Regions from separate parts of the Streptomyces sp. NPDC048171 genome, predicted to be linked through region 1. Evidence: riboswitches for the same ligand, from Rfam matches in the RefSeq annotation. Region 1 holds a riboswitch; each other region holds the start of a gene.
The links. Region 1 has a riboswitch for cobalamin ahead of ACGF3J_RS23060 (ABC transporter substrate-binding protein). Riboswitches for the same ligand answer to the same signal wherever they lie in the genome.

Region 1 (4,318 bases):
CGTCCCAGCCCAGACCGACCAGGACGGCGGTGAGGCCGGGCGCCTCCTTGCTGAGCGAGACGTTGCCGCCCTTGGCCAGGGAAACTCCCACTGCGTTCTCCTTCGTCGTGCCGACTGCGTGTCCACCGTTCAATCTACAACACTGTAGAAATCAGGTTTCTATACGATGGCCTCGGTACGGAGCGCACAGCGGCGGAAGGAGGCGGCCCGTGACGGATCACCGGCGGTCGCGGCGGCGGGGTCAGGGCGAGCTGGAGGCCCTGGTGCTGACGGCGCTGCGCGAGGCGGAAGGGCCCGCGACGGCCGGCTGGGTGCAGGAGCGGCTGGGCGGCGACCTCGCCTACACCACGGTGATCACGATCCTGACCCGGCTCCTGGAGAAGGGCGCCGTCAGCCGCGAGCGGGCGGGCCGGTCCTTCGCCTGGACACCCGCGGACCAGGCCGGTCTGGCCGCGCGCAGGATGCGCAAGGTCCTGGACGCCGAGAGCGACCGGGAGGCGGTGCTGGCCAGCTTCGTCACCGGCCTCGACCCGGACGACGAGCGGCTGCTGCGCGACCTGCTCGGGCACGCGCACGGCGCGGAGGACGGCTGACACCGCCATGGGGGTCTTCGTCTTCCTGCCACTGGTCCTGCCGCTGACGGCATGGCCCGTCGCCCGGCTGGCCGAGCAGCGCCTGCACCCGCGCACCGCGACCAGGCTGCTCACCGCCGTCGCCGCCGTCATGGCGCTGTGCAGCACCGTGTGCCTGGCGCTGGTGATGGTGGTCGGCACCGCGCAACTGCCCGGCAACCCGCTGCCCGACGGCTGGTCGGACCCCGAGGTGCGGGCGGCGGTGCCCTACGACGAGGTCGTCGGCAAGGCGGCGATTCCCGCTCTGTGCGCGGTACTCCTGGTCTCGGTCCGGGCGCTGTGGCGGCACGGCCGGGTGCGCCGCCGGGCCCACCGCGCCCTCGCCGGACTGCGGGGCACCGGCGTGGCCGTACTGCCGGACGACGTGCCCTACGCGTACGCCCTGCCCGGCGGACGCCGGGACCGGGTGGTGGTCAGCACCGCGCTGCTCGACTGCCTCGAACCGGCCGAGCGGCGCGCGCTGTTCGCCCACGAGCGGGCCCACCTCGCCGCCCGCCACCACCGCTTCCTGCTGGCCGTCCGGCTCGCCGCGCTGGCCAACCCGTTCCTGCGCCCCCTGCGCACCGCCGTCTCCTACACGGCCGAACGCTGGGCCGACGAGGCGGCCGCCAAGGTGGTCGGCGACCGTCGCACCGTGGCGACCGCGATCGGCAAGGCGGCCCTCGTCTCCCGGGGCACCCCGGTCGCGACCCTGGCCGGCCTCGCGGCGCCCGGCCCCGTGCCGCGCCGGGTGGCGGCCCTGCTGGGTCCCGCGCCCGCCGTCCGCACCTGGCCCTCGCTGTTCACCTCGGTGGGACTGGCCGCGTGGGCCGCGGCCGCCGGAACGGCCGTGTCGGCGATGTCGTCGGCGAACTCCGCCGTCACCATGTTCCTCATCCTGCGGGCCGCCACCCCGCTCTGAGCCTCCGTCATGTTGACGGCCTCCTCCGGGTGAAACCCCTGGTCACAGAGGTGTCCGAGAAACTTCCCCACTCGATCGGGTGATCGGCCAATCCGGAACCCGCCCTGCTCCGGATTCCCCGTGTGAGGGAAGAACCGAGACCACACCGACAGCGGACCGCCCGCCCGCGCTCCCTGCCTGCGATACGCAGGGCGGCTCGGCCTCCACGCGTATAGGAACCACCCACCGGGCGGACAGCTCACCGAGCGGACCATCGCTCCACCTCGACGCGTACCACGCTCCAGATCACTACATCGCTCCACATCACTACATCAGCGCTGCCTCAGTGCTGCCGATTTGCAGGGAGATATCCATGAACGCCCGTATCCGTCGCTCCGCCGTCGCCATCGTCGCGGCCGCCGTCCTGCCCCTGTCGCTGGCCGCCTGTTCCGACGACGGCGACAGCGGCTCCTCGGACTCCGCGCAGGCCGAGTCCTCGGCCCCCGCAGCCACCGACGACAAGTCCGAGGACACCTCGGGCGGCATGTCCGGCGCCGACGAGCCGTTCGGCCCGGCCTGCTCCACCGTGCCGAAGGAGGGCGCCGGTTCGTTCGACGGCATGGCGAAGGACCCGGTCGCCACCGCCGCCTCGAACAACCCGGCCCTGTCCACGCTGGTGTCGGCGGTGAAGAAGGCCGGTCTGGTCGACACCCTCAACAACGCCGAGAACATCACGGTGTTCGCGCCGACCAACGACGCCTTCGCCAAGATTCCGAAGGCCGACCTGGACAAGGTCCTCAACGACAAGGCGATGCTCACCGACATCCTGACCTACCACGTCGTGGGCCAGAAGCTCGCCCCCAAGGACCTGGAGAACGGCTCCTTCGACACCCTGCAGAAGTCCAAGCTCACCACCTCCGGCTCGGACGAGGCCTACAAGGTCAACGACTCCGCCAACGTGGTCTGCGGCAACGTCAAGACCGCCAACGCCAACGTCTACATCATCGACAGCGTCCTGATGCCGAAGAGCTGACGCGGTCGGGCGCGTCGGCGCCGGGGGGCGGATGAGGCAGCCGCCCGCCCCCCGGCGGCGCGAGGGCCCTGTGGTAGCTTGCGGAAGCCAGTCGAACCCACCTGGTGGGTCAGGGAATCCGGTGCGAATCCGGAGCTGACGCGCAGCGGTGAGGGTGACGGGCGGGACACGGGCCACTGGGCGGCGGACGCCGCCCGGGAAGGCGTCCCGCTCGGCCGACCCCGAGTCCGAAGACCTGCTGGCACCCGCGCCGTGTACGGCGCGGGACGCACCGCACGAACGGGCTTCGCGTACGAGCCCTCGACGCCAGAGGATCCTCCTTGCCCGCCTTCTCGCGCGCAGCGCGCCCCGCCGGTTTCCGACGCCTCCCTGCTTCCCCCCGGGCCCTCCGCGGCCTGGTGCCGCTCCTGGCCGGCGCCCTGCTGGCCGCCGGCTGCGGATCCGGGACGGACACCGGCGGCGACTCCGCAGCGCCGGACGCGGCCGGCTACCCGCGCACCGTCCGTGACTGCGGCCGCGAGGTCGAGGTCGCCGCACCTCCGCAGCGGGCGGTCTCCCTCAACCAGGGCACCACCGAGATCCTCCTCTCCCTCGGCCTGGCCGACCGCATGGCGGGCACCGCCACGTGGACCGACCCGGTCATGAAGGGGCTGGAGAAGGCCAACGCGGGTGTGCCCCGGCTCTCCGACGACATGCCGTCCTTCGAGACGGTCCTGGACGCCGAACCCGACTTCGTCGCCGCCTCCTTCGCCTCCACCCTCGGCACCGGGGGAGTGGCCACCCCCGAGCAGTTCCGCGAACTCGGCGTGCCGGCCTACCTCTCCCCGTCCGACTGCGTGGGCAAGGACAACAGCGGCGACGGCGACGGCGTGCGCAGCGAGCCCTTCACCATGGACACCGTCTACCGTGAGGTCCGAGACCTGGCCCGGCTGTTCGACGTCGAGGAACGCGGCGAGAAGTTGGTCGCCGACCTGAAGTCCCGGGTGAAGCAGGCGACGTCCGGCGTCGACGCCTCCGGCGTCACCCTCATGTACTGGTTCGCCAACTCCACGTCGCCCTACATGGGCGGCTGCTGCGGCGCCCCAGGCGTCATGACCCGCGCGGTCGGGGCGAAGAACGCCATGGACGACACCCACGACGAATGGCCGCAGGTCGGCTGGGAGACCGTTGCCGACCGCGACCCGGACGTCCTCGTCCTCGGCGACCTCACCCGCAAGTCGCAGACGGCCGAGACCGCCGCGAAGAAGATCGAGTTCCTGGAGTCCGACCCGGTCACCCGGAACATGACCGCCGTCCGCGAGAAGCGGTACGTCCTGCTCAGCGGGCAGGCCATGAACCCCACCATCCGCACCGTCGAGGGCGTCGAACAGGTGGCGGCCGCGCTGCGCGAGTACGGCCTCACCAAGTGACGTCCGCGAGCCGGGCGGCTTCCGAGGACGGGGCGTCCTCCAGGGACCGAATATCGTCCGAGGACCGGGCCGCGTCCGGGGAGCGGTCGCCCTCCGGCATACGCACGGCCGGCCGCCGTGCCTACCCCCTGTGGGCGCTGACCGGCGTCGTCGCCCTGTGCGCCTCCGTGGCCGTCGCCGTCACCATCGGACCGGCGGACATCGGCGTGGCCGATGTCTGGTCGGTCATCGTCGCCCACCTCGGCGCGGGCCCCGCCGCCTCGGACGTCACCCCCATCCGTGACGGCATCGTCTGGGACCTGCGGCTGCCCCGGACCTTGCTCGCCGCCGTGTGCGGCGCCGGACTCGCCGTGTGCGGCGCCGT
Region 2 (4,318 bases), on a different contig from region 1:
AGCAACGGGGCGCTGCTCGGCGCGGTGACGGTCGCGATGGTGCTCTGACGTGCTCGGCCGACGGCACCGGCCGGCGGCCGGTGCCGTACCGGGCGTCAGCCGATGACGGCCTCCCAGGTGTCGACCGCGAAGTGGACGGTCATGCCGTTGCGGCCGTAGAGGCGCGGTGCGCCGGTGGCGTTGGCCGTGTCGACCCCGAGGCCCACCGTGTCCCGGCCCCGCGCGGCGAAGTGCGCGAAGGCGTGCCGCAGGAGGAATCCGCCCAGGCCCCTCCCCCGTGCCTCGCCCAGCACGCCGAGGGCGCGGATCCAGCCCATGGCCTCGCGGTCGTCCCGGGCCAGCAGGAAACCGGCGTCCCCCAGGTCGTCGGTGGCGGCGATCCACACCAGGGACCAGTCGAGCCCCTCGGCGTCGATGTCGCTGAGCCAGAGCCGGTAGGGGCGCGGCTGGAAGTCGAAGTGCCCGGCGAACGCCTGCTGGTACAGCTCGTGCACCCGGACCCGGTCCGCCTCCGTCGCGCAGGCGCGCACGCTCACCCCGGCCGGGGCACGCGGCGGCAGGTCGGCCGCGGGGTCCACCGCCCGGCGCAGGACGTGGTGGGACCGGACGACCCGCCAGCCCCGCTCCGCGAGGAGCGCGGTGTCGGTCGTGGGCCGGGCGTTGAGATGCAGGTGGACGACGGCCCGAGCGGCCCCGTTGGCCCGTGCCTTGGCAGGGGCGCGGTCCTCCATGGCGGCCAGCAGCCGCAGGCCGGTGTCCTGGTGGCCGGGGAGCACGTAGTGGTCGATGTCCACGCGCTCGCCGCCGGACTCGTCCCACAACAGCCCGTACGCCACCAGCAGGCCGCCGTCGAAGGCGAGCCACGAGTCCCGGCTCAGATCCGTCTCGGGATGCTTCAGGTCGGCCTCGACGGTGTGCTGGTCGGTCTCGGGGCGGCCGATCTCGATCCGGTCGATCTCGTTGAGGAGCTGGGTGATGGCGGGCGCGTCGGCAAGGGTGGCCGGCCGCAGTTCGGCGGTGGACATGAGAGCAGAATCGAGGGCGCCGGCGGGCGCCCGCAACGGAATTTCCGCCCTGCACGCCGCTGAGGACCGTCCGGACGCGGATGGGGCGCGACGGGTGGACGTAGGTCCGCGAACCGCGGGCATACGGGTGTCCTGAGGGCCTTCTCCGTCGCCGACCCACGGGAGTCTCCTGTGACACCGAGCCTGCGCACCGCACGCGGGTGCCGTGCCGCCGCCGTTCTCCTGCTCGCCGCCGCCTGGTACGGGGGCAGCCACCACCCCTGGCTCGCCCTGCCCGGGCTCTACGCCGCGGGGGTCATGGCCTGGTGCGCGGCCCGGGAGGGGGCCGAGCACCGGCGCAGGACCGTTCTGGCACGCCGGGCCGAACTCCTGGCCCGTCCGCCTCATCGGCAGCCGGTCGGTCTCGCCCCGTGCTGCGCCTTCTGGCGGCACTCCGACGGCGCCGTGCACGGCCCGGAGTGCACCCGCCCCGCCGCAGCCCGCGTCCCCGTGAGCGCCGACTGCTGCGAGGTGTGGTGGACCTCGCTGGGCTCGGCCCACGACACGGCCTGCCCGCGGCACGCCGTCGCGCCCGAGCGGGACCGCAGCGACTGGGCCCAGCAGTAGTCCGCCGGCGGTGTGTCCCGTCGCACCGTCCGCATGCCGGACGCGTCCGGCCGATTCCGGGGTGGTCCCCGGTAGGGTGAACGGTGCAGCTGGTTCGCCCCGTCCGCCAGGCGGGGTGTCGTAAGAGGGAACCCGGTGGGAATCCGGGACTGCCCCGCAGCGGTGAGCGGGAACGACCGCCGTCATACGCACTGGGTCCGACGTACCGGGCCCGGGAAGCGACGGCCAGTAGGTGTCCTCCGGACGGAGGGCGTGCCCGCGAGTCCGAAGACCTGCCAACTGCCCGCGTGCGGACCGTTCCGCGCGCGGACATCCCGGTGACCTCGAGGGCGGGTCGGCGTGCACCAGACGGAACGGCCGTGCCTTTGCCGCGCGGGGTCGTCACCGTCCGGCTGTCAGCCACACCTTCGCGCTCTCGTCCCGTCCCCGGGATCTCAGGGACTCATCTCGCGAAGGAGATCTCCGTGACAGCGAAGTCCGCAGCCGCGGCAGCACGGGCCACCGTGTACGGCTACCCCCGCCAGGGTCAGAACCGTGAACTGAAGAAGGCCGTCGAGGGCTACTGGAAGGGCCGCGTCACCGCCGACGCCCTCCACGCCACCGCCGCCGAACTCCGGCGCGACAACCGGCGGCAGCTCACCGACGCCGGCATCCACGAGGTGCCCACCGGTGATTTCTCGTACTACGACCACGTCCTCGACACCACCGTCATGGTCGGCGCGATTCCGGAACGGCACCGCGCCGCCGTCGTCGCCGACGCGACGGACGGCTACTTCGCGATGGCCCGCGGCACCCAGGACGTGGCGCCGCTGGAGATGACCAAGTGGTTCGACACGAACTACCACTACCTCGTCCCCGAACTCGGTCCCGGCACCGTCTTCACGGCCGACTCCACCAAGCAGGTCGCCGAGCTGAAGGAAGCCCTCGCCGAGGGCCTCACCGCCCGTCCGGTCCTGGTCGGCCCCGTCACGTACCTGCTGCTCGCCAAGCCCGCTCCCGGCGTGCCCGCGGACTTCGAGCCGCTCACGCTCCTGGACCGGCTGCTTCCCGTGTACGCCGAGGTCCTCGCCGACCTGCGTGCGGCCGGCGCCGAATGGGTCCAGCTCGACGAACCCGCCCTGGTCCAGGACCGCACCCCGGCCGAGCTGAATGCCGCGGAGCGCGCCTTCCGTGATCTCGGCGCCCTGTCCGACCGTCCGAAGCTGCTGGTCGCCTCGTACTTCGACCGGCTCGGCGACGCCCTGCCGATGCTGGCCAAGGCACCGGTGGACGGGCTGGCGCTGGACTTCACCGAGGCCGCCGCCGCCAACCTCGACGCGCTCGCCGCCGTCGGTGGACTGCCCGGCAAGCGCCTGGTCGCCGGTGTGGTCAACGGCCGCAACATCTGGATCAACGATCTGCAGAAGTCCCTGACCACACTCGGCACCCTGCTCGGGCTCGCCGACCGTGTAGACGTCTCCGCCTCCTGCTCCCTGCTGCACGTCCCGCTGGACGCGGCCCTCGAGCGGGACATCGACCCGCAGATCCTGCGCTGGCTCGCGTTCGCCCGGCAGAAGACCTCCGAGATCGCCACGCTCGCCAAGGGCCTCGCCCAGGGCACCGACGGCATCACCGGCGAACTCGCCGCCAACCGCGCCGACCTCGCCTCCCGGGCCACCTCACCCATCACCCGCGACCCTGCCGTCCGCTCCCGTGCGGAGGCCGTGACCAGCGCCGACACCCGCCGTTCCCAGCCGTACGCCGAACGGGCCGCGGCCCAGCGCGCCCACCTCCGGCTGCCCCTGCTGCCGACCACCACCATCGGCTCGTTCCCGCAGACCACCGAGCTGCGCACCGCACGCGCCGACCTGCGCGCCGGGCGCCTGGACGAGGCCGGTTACGAGGAGCGCATCAGGTCGGAGATCCAGGAGGTCATCTCCTTCCAGGAGAAGACCGGAATCGACGTCCTGGTGCACGGCGAGCCCGAGCGCAACGACATGGTCCAGTACTTCGCCGAGCAGCTGACCGGCTACCTCGCCACCCAGCACGGCTGGGTCCAGTCGTACGGCACCCGCTACGTCCGTCCGCCGGTCCTGGCCGGTGACATCTCCCGCCCGCAGCCGATGACGGTGCGCTGGACGAACTACGCCCAGTCCCTGAGCGACCGCCCGGTCAAGGGCATGCTCACCGGGCCGGTCACCATGCTCGCCTGGTCCTTCGTCCGCGACGACCAGCCCCTCGGCGACACCGCCCGGCAGGTCGCCCTCGCCCTGCGCGACGAGGTGAACGACCTGCAGGCCGCCGGCACCTCGGTCATCCAGGTGGACGAGCCCGCACTGCGCGAGACGCTGCCCCTGAGGGCCGCCGACCACGCCACCTATCTGGCGTGGGCGACCGAGGCGTTCCGGCTCAGCACGAGCGGGGTGCGTCCGGACACCCAGATCCACACCCACATGTGCTACGCGGAGTTCGGCGACATCGTCCAGGCCATCGACGACCTCGACGCCGACGTCATCAGTCTGGAGGCAGCCCGCAGCCACATGCAGGTCGCCCGGGAACTGGCCGCCCACGGCTACCCTCGCGAGGCCGGACCGGGCGTCTACGACATCCACTCCCCGCGTGTCCCGAGCGCCGACGAGGCCGCCGACCTCCTGCGTACGGGCCTGAAGGCCATCCCGGCCGAGCGGCTCTGGGTCAACCCCGACTGC
Region 3 (4,318 bases), on a different contig from region 1:
CCGCGCCCGCAGCAGTTCGGCCGCCGCGACGCCCCAGGGCAGCCGCAGCCCCGCCTGCCGCAGCAGATCCGTGCGGGCCAGCGTCGCGGCCGTCGGACCGGTGCGCACACCGTCCGGGGTGAGCAGCGCTGCATCGTCCGACCAGCGCAGGGCGAGGTCGACGTCATGAGTGGCCATCACCACCGTGGTGCCGCCCGCCCGGAGCCGGTCCAGCGTGGCGAGCAGCCGCTCCTGGCCGTCGGGATCGAGCCCGGCGGTCGGCTCGTCCAGGATCAGCACCCGCGGCCGCATCGCGACCGCCCCCGCGATCGCCGTCCGCTTGCGCTGCCCGTACGACAGCAGATGGGTCGGCCGGTCGGCCAGCGCCCCGATGTCCAGCGCGGCGAGCGCCTCGCCGACCCGGGACCGGACCTCCGCGTCCGGCAGGCCCAGGTTCAACGGTCCGAAGGACACGTCCTGCCCCACCGAGGCCGCGAAGAGCTGGTCGTCCGGATCCTGCACCACCAACTGCACCGTGCTCCGCAGCCGGGTCAGCCCCTTGCGGTCGTACGCCACCGGCTCCCCGCCGAGCGTCAACGTCCCCGCACGCGGCCTCAGTCCGCCGCTCAGCAGCCGCATCAGCGTGGTCTTGCCGCTGCCGTTGCGGCCGAGCAGCGCCAGCGCCCGCCCCTCGCGCACCGAGAAGTCCAGCCCGGCCAGCACGTCCGGGCCCTCCTCGTAGGCGAAGGCCGCACCCCGCAGGGCGACCAGCGCCTGCGCGGTCGCCTCGCTCGTCCCACTCACGACAACGGCCTTTCCAGTACGAGGGTGAGGGCGGCCAGCGCCGCGAGCAGCGCGCCGCTCGCCGCAGTGAAGGCCACCGAGACGCGGGCCTCGGGCACCAGGACCCGCAGGGTGCCGTCGTAGCCGCGGCCCGCCAGACCGGACTGGAGCCGCGCCGCCCGGTCGAAGGCCCGCACGAACGCCGTGGCGCCGAGCCCGCCCAGTGAACGCCAGGTCGCCGCCCGGGTGGTGTGCCCCAGCCGCGCGGCCTGCGCCTCCCGGACCCGGCGCACCGAGTCCAGCAGCAGGAAACTCATCCGGTACGTCACCAGCGCCACGTCCACGACCGGCGCGGGCACCCCGGCCCGCACCAGCCGGGGCAGCAGGTCCGACATCGGCGTGGTGAACGCGAACAGCAGCACCCCGAGCGAGGCCGCGGAGGTCCGCAGCAGCAGCTCACCGGCGCGCACCGGGCCGCCCTGCGCCACCGTCAGAAACCCGCCCGCGCCCCCGACCTGGACCAGCAGCGGCAGCGCGCCCGTCACACAGAAGCCCAACGGCACCCGGTACGCCCGCCACAGCCGCCGTCCGGGCACCCCCGCCGGGCCGAGCAGCACCGCCAGCGCCGTCACCAGCACCAGCGCCGCGCCCGGCCAGGGCGGCAGCGAGATCGCGAGCACGGTCAGACCGAGACCGAGCACGGCCTTGTCCACGGGGTGGCGGCGGCGCCACCGACTGCTGTGGGCCGCCGCGTCGATCGGCAGCACTCAGTCCCCTGCGGGAGTGTCCCGCAGTGCCGCCGCCGCCCGCTCCTCGCCCTGCCGCCGGCCCCGGCGCACACCGAAGTAGTACGCCAGCACACCCGCGCCGAGCGCGGCCTGCACCGCGAACAGCGCCGACTCGATCTCCCCGGACGGCGGTTCGTACAGCGGCGAGAACCACGGCTCGTAGTCCGGCTCGATCTCCGTGATCGCCGTCTCCGCCTCCGCGTCCGCGCCGGCGAACGGCTCCTCCTTGTGGTCGCCGAGCCCCAGTACCAGCGGCAGCACCGCGAGCGCGGCCACGGCGAGCAGCAGCAGGGCGTTGATCTTCGCGTTGCGGGTCATCGGGCCACCGCCTCCTGCTCGTCGGTCGTGGTCTTGCCCGACCGGGTGAGCAGCACGCCCAGCCGGGTCAGTTCGCCCTTGCTGGACTGCACCAGCAGCCGCATCACGATGACCGTGAGCAGGCCCTCGCTGACCGCGAGCGGGATCTGCGTGACGGCGAAGATGGATCCGAACTTGCCGAGGGCGCCGGTGAATCCACTGCTCGGGTCCGGGAAGGCCAGCGCCAGCTGCACGCTGGTCACGCAGTAGGTGGACAGGTCGGCGACGAACGCGGCGAAGAACACGGCGACCATCAGCGGCACGTCGTAACGGCGCAGCAGCCGGTAGACGCCGTACCCGGCCCAGGGACCGACGATCGCCATCGAGAAGACGTTGGCGCCGAGCGTGGTCAGCCCGCCGTGGGCGAGCAGCAGCGCCTGGAAGAGCAGGGTGATGGTGCCCAGTACCGCCATGATCGGCGGCCGGAAGAGGATGGCGCCCAGACCGGTGCCGGTCGGATGGGAGCAGCTCCCGGTGACCGAGGGCAGTTTCAGGGCGGACAGGACGAACGTGAAGGCACCGGAGGCGCCGAGGAGCAGCGTGCTCTCCGGGTGTTCCCTGACCTCACGGGTGAGTGACCGGACTCCGTGGACGACGAACGGCGCGGACGCGACACCCCAGGCGATCGCGTGCGCCGGTGGCAGAAAGCCCTCGGCTATGTGCATGGCTCAGCAGACCCTCTCCAGCACCTCGTGGATGGACGACGCGCCCTGGCCGGTCTCCTGGCTGACGGGTACCGCTGTCCGTGCAACGCCTTCCCGGGTCACGAGGACCCAGTGGCTGCCCGCGAGGGCCGGAGCCGGACTTCCCGATTCACAGTGGCGAGGGCCGCACCGGCATCACACCGGATTTCCCGTTCACCAAGGCGTGGCGACAGTAGTGCTCCCACGGGGCTGGTGACAAGCAGGCATCCTGCCGCGCCGACCCGGCGGACACGGCTCGGGGCTGCGGAAACGTCAGCCGGACCGGTCCCGTTCCGTGCGCCGGACCACCATGGCGCGGGCCCGCGTGCTGAGCGCGGTCGCGGCGGCGGTGAGGAACACGAAGCTGTAGGCGATCTGGATCAGGGTGACGATCCGGGCGGACTGCCCGCTCGGCGTGATGTCCCCGTACCCGACCGTGGCGAGCGTGACCACCGTGAAGTAGAGCGCGTCGACACGGGTGTGCAGGCCGGTGAACTCGCCGGGCTCCTTGGCGAGGGCGTAGTACGTGGCCGAGAAGATGTGCACGGACAGGATGATGAGCAGGGTGATGACCATGCCGGGCTTGGTCTCGGGCCGGTCCACGAGGACGTGGTGGATCTGCCGGAGCAGCAGCGCGGCCACGAGGGCCAGCAGCAGGGCGCACAGTACCCAGCTCAGCACGGGCCGGTGCGGCCCCAGGTGGTCGAGGGGGAGCAGGAAGTAGGCCACGGCCACGGCCACCGCGACGCAGCCGCGAACGACCCAGGGCCGGGCGGTGTGCCAGCCGGAACGGGTCCGTACGGTGCGGCGCTCCGTCACCCGGTCGTTCCCGTCGTCGGGGCGTGGGCCGCCTCCGGTTGCGTCCGGCGCACCACCTGGGCGACGACGAAGGAGACCACCGACGCGGTCACGATCAGCGGCATCTGGTCGTACGCGTCCCCGCCCGTCAGCAGCACCGCGAGGACCGCGCTGGACAGCGGCAGCCCCGTCACGGCGGCCGCCGCGGCGGAGATGCCGAGGGCGAGGGCGGGGGTCACGCCGAAGCCGGGCAGCCCGGAACAGGCCATCGCCGTCGCCGTGCCCAGCAGCACGGACGGGAAGATCGGACCGCCGCGCAGGCTGCCCAGCGCGATGCCCCACGCCAGCCCCTTGCACGCGACCAGGGCGATCAGCGCGCCCACCGGCCAGGCGTGCGGGTCGGCCGCGAGCTGGGCGAGCGCGGCCTGCCCGGAGAGCGCCGCCTCGGCCGGGGAACGGCCGGTGATCAACGCGTACGCCGCCACGCACACCCCGACCGCCGTGGCGCAGACGACCGTGCGCACGGCCGTGTGCCGCCGGGTCCACGAGACGGTGCGGTGCCCCAGCTCGCGGGCCAGCGTGATGAGCACGGCGATCAGCGCCGCCGTCGGGATGCCCCACAGGAAGTCGCCCACGTCCGGGTTGGCGGCCGGCGGCAGGTCGGGCAGGGCCAGTGCGCCGATCTTCAGGCCGGTCCACTGCCCGAAGCCGGTGAAGACCAGGGAGCCGGTGGCGCTGGCCAGCAGACAGGGCAGCAGCAGGACCACCATCTGCGCCCCGGCCAGGCCCGCGCCCTCCATGAGCAGGACGGCCGCGGCCACCGGACCGCCGAGGATGGTGGAGATGGCGGCCGTGGAGCCGGCCGTCGCGAGGATCGCCCCGGCCCGCTGGTCGCCGCCTGCCCCCGCCCGCCGCCGCACCGCCAGCAGC
Region 4 (4,318 bases), on a different contig from region 1:
GGGGCTGAGCTTCGCGAGGTCGGCGACGTCCGAGTGGAGGTCGACCTCCTCGACGTGCCAGGTGTTCTTGATGGCGTCCCGGTAGCGCTCGTAGAAGTCCGGGTAGCGCATGGGGCGCAGGGTCAGTTCGAAGCCCGGGTCGAGCAGGTTCTTGGTAGTCATCACAGTCGGCGCGGAGCGCCGTCCTCCAGGGGTGGTGGTCGGGCGACGGGCGGGCATTACTGGCAGGCCTCGCAGGACTCGGGGTTTTCAAGGGAGCAGGCGACCGCTTCGGGGTCCGGGGTGGCCTGGGCGGGGACGGTGGCGCGGCCGGCGGCACGGGCGATCCTCGTCGCCGGGCGCGAGCGTAGGTAGTACGTGGTCTTCAGGCCCTGCTTCCAGGCGTACGCGTACATCGAGGAGAGCTTCCCGATGGTCGGCGTCTCCAGGAACAGGTTCAGCGACTGGGCCTGGTCGAGGTACGGGGTGCGGGCGGCGGCCATGTCGATCAGGCCGCGCTGCGGGATCTCCCAGGCGGTGCGGTACAGCGCGCGGACGTCCGCGGGGATCCAGGAGAACTCCTGGACCGAGCCGTTGGCCTCGCGCAGCGCCTCGCGGGTGCGGGCGTCCCACACGCCGAGCCGCTTGAGGTCGTTCACCAGGTACGAGTTGACCTGGAGGAACTCGCCGGACAGCGTCTCGCGCTTGAACAGGTTGGACACCTGCGGCTCGATGCACTCGTAGACGCCCGCGATGGAGGCGATGGTGGCGGTCGGCGCGATGGCGAGCAGCAGGGAGTTGCGCAGCCCGGTGGTGGCCATGCGCTCGCGCAGCGCCGCCCAGCGCTCCGGCCAGGTGGTCTCGACGCCGTAGTGGTCGGGGTGCAGCACGCCCCGGGCGGTACGGGTCTTCTCCCAGGCCGGCAGCGGGCCGTTGCGCTCGGCGAGGTCGGTGGACGTCTCGTACGCGGCGAGCATGATCCGCTCGGCGATGCGGGTGGACAGGGCCTTCGCCTCGGGCGAGTCGAAGGGGAGGCGCAGCTGGAAGAAGACGTCCTGGAGACCCATCGCGCCCAGGCCCACCGGGCGCCAGCGGGCGTTGGAGCGGCCCGCCTGCTCGGTCGGGTAGAAGTTGATGTCGACGACCCGGTCCAGGAAGGTGACGGCGGTGCGGACGGTGGCGTCCAGCCGCTCCCAGTCGATGTCGCCCCGGGCCGCGTCGACGAACGCGCCGAGGTTGACCGAGCCCAGGTTGCAGACCGCGGTCTCGCCGTCGTCCGTGACCTCCAGGATCTCCGTGCAGAGGTTGGAGGAGTGGATGACGTTGCCGGGCTCGGCCGTCTGGTTGGCGGTGCGGTTGGCGGTGTCCTTGAAGGTCATCCAGCCGTTGCCGGTCTGCGCGAGGGTGCGCATCATGCGGCCGTACAGTTCGCGGGCGGGCAGGGTCCTGCGGGCGAGCCCGGCGGCCTCGGCCTTGCGGTAGGCCGCGTCGAACTCGGCGCCGTACAGGTCGGTCAGCTCGGGCACGTCGGCGGGCGAGAACAGCGACCACTGGCCGTCGGCGTCCACGCGGCGCATGAACTCGTCCGGGATCCAGTGCGCCAGGTTCAGGTTGTGCGTGCGGCGGGCGTCTTCGCCGGTGTTGTCCCGCAGCTCCAGGAACTCCTCGATGTCCGCGTGCCAGGTCTCCAGGTAGACCGCCGCCGCGCCCTTGCGCCGGCCGCCCTGGTTCACGGCCGCCACCGAGGCGTCCAGCGTCTTCAGGAACGGGACGATGCCGTTGGAGTGCCCGTTGGTGCCCCGGATCAGCGAACCCCGGGAGCGGACGCGGGAGTAGGCGATGCCGATGCCGCCGGCGTGCTTGGAGAGCCGGGCGACCTGGTGGAGGCGGTCGTAGAGGGAGTCCAGCTCGTCCTTGGGGGAGTCGAGGAGGTAGCAGGACGACATCTGGGCGTGCCGGGTGCCCGAGTTGAACAGGGTGGGGGAGGAGGGCAGGTAGTCGAGGTGGCTCATCAGGCCGTAGAGCGCGGTGACCTCGTCCACGGAGCGTGAGGTGTCGTCCTCGGCGAGGCCGGCGGCGACCCGCAGCATGAAGTGCTGGGGCGTTTCGACGACCTTGCGGGTGATCGGGTGCCGCAGCAGGTAGCGGCTGTGCAGGGTGCGCAGCCCGAAGTAGCCGAAGCGGTCGTCGGCGGCCCGGTCGATCGTCGCGTCCAGCCGGTCCGCGTGCTGCCGTACGAACTCGGCGGTGCGGTCGGCGATCAGGCCCTCGCGGTGCCCGGTGGCGACCGACTCGGTGAAGGACGTGACGCCCTGGGAGGCGGCCTCCACGCGGATGCCGATGGTCAGCAGCCGGGCGGCCAGCCGGGAGTAGACCGGGTCCTCGGAGATGAGACCGGCCGCCGCCTCCGTGGCCAGCTCGCGCAGCTCGGCCTCGTCCGCGTGGGCGGACCGGCCGCGCAGCGCGGCGGCGGCGACCCGGCCGGGGTCGGCGTCGGGGAGGTCGGCGGTCAGCTCGGTCAGGGTCCGCAGCAGGGCGGCACCGGGTCCGTCGGACTCCTCGGTCACCGGCATCGCTGAAGTCGTCACCGGGGTCGCTGCGGCCGGATCGGCTGGCGCGATGGTCACGTGGGGGCACTCCCTCGCTCGGCACGGGGCCTGGCGGAGGGCAGGGGGCAGCACACGAGCGCACGCGGCGTCGCGTCCACCGGCCCACTCCACGAGGCCCGGACGTCATGGCACCCGGGCCGGGAGGCCGGGCACACTGTCGGCAGGTCCTCGGACTGAGGCACGCGTGCACGTACGTCCGAGAACGTACGGATACACGCATGTACACCGTTGCGGGACAGTTCCGGATTCACACCGGATTCCCCTGCGACGACAGCGAGCACGAGCATACATCTTGTGCCGGGCTCCGCCAGCACCCCCAGATGTTGTGTCCGCCAGCGTGTCGGGGTGGTGTCAGAGCGTCAGTTCGTAGGTGAGGAGAGTGATGTCGTCCAGCTCCGGCAAGGGGTTCCAGTCGCGGTCCGGGGTGCGGGTGAAGCCCAGGCGCGCGTAGAGGCGGTGGGCGGTGCGCATGGTGGCCTGGGTGGACAGCACGACGCGCACGCAGCCCTCCACGGACCGGGCGCGGTCGACGCAGGCCCGCACGAGCGCCTCGCCGGCCCCGCGTCCGCGTGCCTCGCGGGCGACGGCGAGCATGCGTATCTCGGCCTCACCGGGCCGGGCGATGTCCGCCATGGGCCCGCCGGAGGGCACGAAGGTCACGCCGCCGAGCACCCCGCCGTCCGCCGCGGCGACCAGCACCTCGGCGGCCGCCGCCCGCTTGGCCACGGCGCGCAGCTCGTGCAGGTACGCGTCGTCGTCCCCGAAGTCGAGGAGGCCGTCGCGCAGATAGGCCTGTGCGGTGATCTCGCCGAGGGTGTCGTACTCCTCGGCCGCCGCCCGCCGGATCACGAAGTCCATGACCCCGAGTGTGCCCGACGGGTACGACAACGGGCCGCCGGATTTCTCCGACGGCCCGCTGACGAGGAAGACCTCTGCGAAGGACCTCTACGAAGGACCTAGTGCGAGGTACCCGCCGTGGCCGGCGGCAGTTCGACCTCGACGCCCGGGTCGCCCGCGTCCGCCGTGTAGTCGCTCGGCTTGGTCTCGTCGACGCCGTCGGGCGCCTTGACCGCCCGCAGGACGAAGGTCAGGACCACGGTGACCAGGATGTTCAGCACGAAGGCGGTGAGACCGATGTAACCGATCTCGCCGATGCCGGGGATCTCGTCGGAGGAGCCGCCGAAGTGCTTCTGCGTCGGGGAGGCCACACCGTACGCGGCGACCGTGCCGTAGACCATGCCGACCGCCCAGCCGCCGAGCAGCGCCCAGCGGTGGAACCAGCGCGTGAACAGGCCGCCGACCAGCGCCGGGAAGGTCTGCAGGATCCAGATGCCGCCGAGCAGCTGGAAGTTGATCGCGACCGTCTTGTCCATGCCCAGGACGAAGACCAGCGCGCCCACCTTCACCAGCAGCGACACCAGCTTGGAGACCTTGGTCTCCTGGGCCGGGGTGGCGTCCGGCTTGATGAAGTCCTTGTAGATGTTGCGGGTGAAGAGATTCGCCGCCGCGATCGACATGATCGCCGCCGGCACCAGCGCGCCGATGCCGATGGCCGCGAAGGCCACGCCCGCGAACCAGTCCGGGAACATGTTCTCGAACAGCTGCGGGATCGCCAGCTGCCCGTTCTCCACCTTGACGCCCGCCGCGATCGCCATGAAGCCCAGCAGCGCGAGCAGCCCCAGCATCAGCGAGTACAGCGGCAGGATCGTGGTGTTGCGCCGGATCACCTC

Region 2: another riboswitch for cobalamin. It lies ahead of metE (5-methyltetrahydropteroyltriglutamate--homocysteine S-methyltransferase); the one in region 1 lies ahead of ACGF3J_RS23060 (ABC transporter substrate-binding protein).
Region 3: another riboswitch for cobalamin. It lies ahead of ACGF3J_RS10905 (energy-coupling factor ABC transporter permease); the one in region 1 lies ahead of ACGF3J_RS23060 (ABC transporter substrate-binding protein).
Region 4: another riboswitch for cobalamin. It lies ahead of ACGF3J_RS07150 (ribonucleoside-diphosphate reductase subunit alpha); the one in region 1 lies ahead of ACGF3J_RS23060 (ABC transporter substrate-binding protein).

The regions. Positions count from the first base shown of each region.
Region 1 covers NZ_JBIDAU010000008.1:107,941-112,258, forward strand. Annotated here, with positions in the region: gene ACGF3J_RS23040 (TerD family protein) at 1-91, opposite strand, end outside; gene ACGF3J_RS23045 (BlaI/MecI/CopY family transcriptional regulator) at 210-593, shown strand; gene ACGF3J_RS23050 (M56 family metallopeptidase) at 601-1,533, shown strand; gene ACGF3J_RS23055 (fasciclin domain-containing protein) at 1,886-2,545, shown strand; cobalamin riboswitch at 2,617-2,803, shown strand; gene ACGF3J_RS23060 (ABC transporter substrate-binding protein) at 2,941-3,954, shown strand; gene ACGF3J_RS23065 (FecCD family ABC transporter permease) at 4,053-4,318, shown strand, end outside.
Region 2 covers NZ_JBIDAU010000007.1:74,855-79,172, forward strand. Annotated here, with positions in the region: gene ACGF3J_RS20375 (GNAT family N-acetyltransferase) at 96-1,025, opposite strand; gene ACGF3J_RS20380 (hypothetical protein) at 1,197-1,631, shown strand; cobalamin riboswitch at 1,705-1,926, shown strand; gene metE (5-methyltetrahydropteroyltriglutamate--homocysteine S-methyltransferase) at 2,096-4,318, shown strand, end outside.
Region 3 covers NZ_JBIDAU010000003.1:493,445-497,762, reverse strand. Annotated here, with positions in the region: gene ACGF3J_RS10920 (ATP-binding cassette domain-containing protein) at 1-783, opposite strand, end outside; gene cbiQ (cobalt ECF transporter T component CbiQ) at 780-1,529, opposite strand; gene ACGF3J_RS10910 (energy-coupling factor ABC transporter substrate-binding protein) at 1,530-1,868, opposite strand; gene ACGF3J_RS10905 (energy-coupling factor ABC transporter permease) at 1,865-2,572, opposite strand; cobalamin riboswitch at 2,602-2,787, opposite strand; gene ACGF3J_RS10900 (potassium channel family protein) at 2,864-3,409, opposite strand; gene ACGF3J_RS10895 (chloride channel protein) at 3,406-4,318, opposite strand, start outside.
Region 4 covers NZ_JBIDAU010000002.1:597,791-602,108, forward strand. Annotated here, with positions in the region: gene ACGF3J_RS07145 (ribonucleotide-diphosphate reductase subunit beta) at 1-162, opposite strand, end outside; gene ACGF3J_RS07150 (ribonucleoside-diphosphate reductase subunit alpha) at 219-2,606, opposite strand; cobalamin riboswitch at 2,730-2,892, opposite strand; gene ACGF3J_RS07155 (GNAT family N-acetyltransferase) at 2,940-3,446, opposite strand; gene mctP (monocarboxylate uptake permease MctP) at 3,545-4,318, opposite strand, start outside.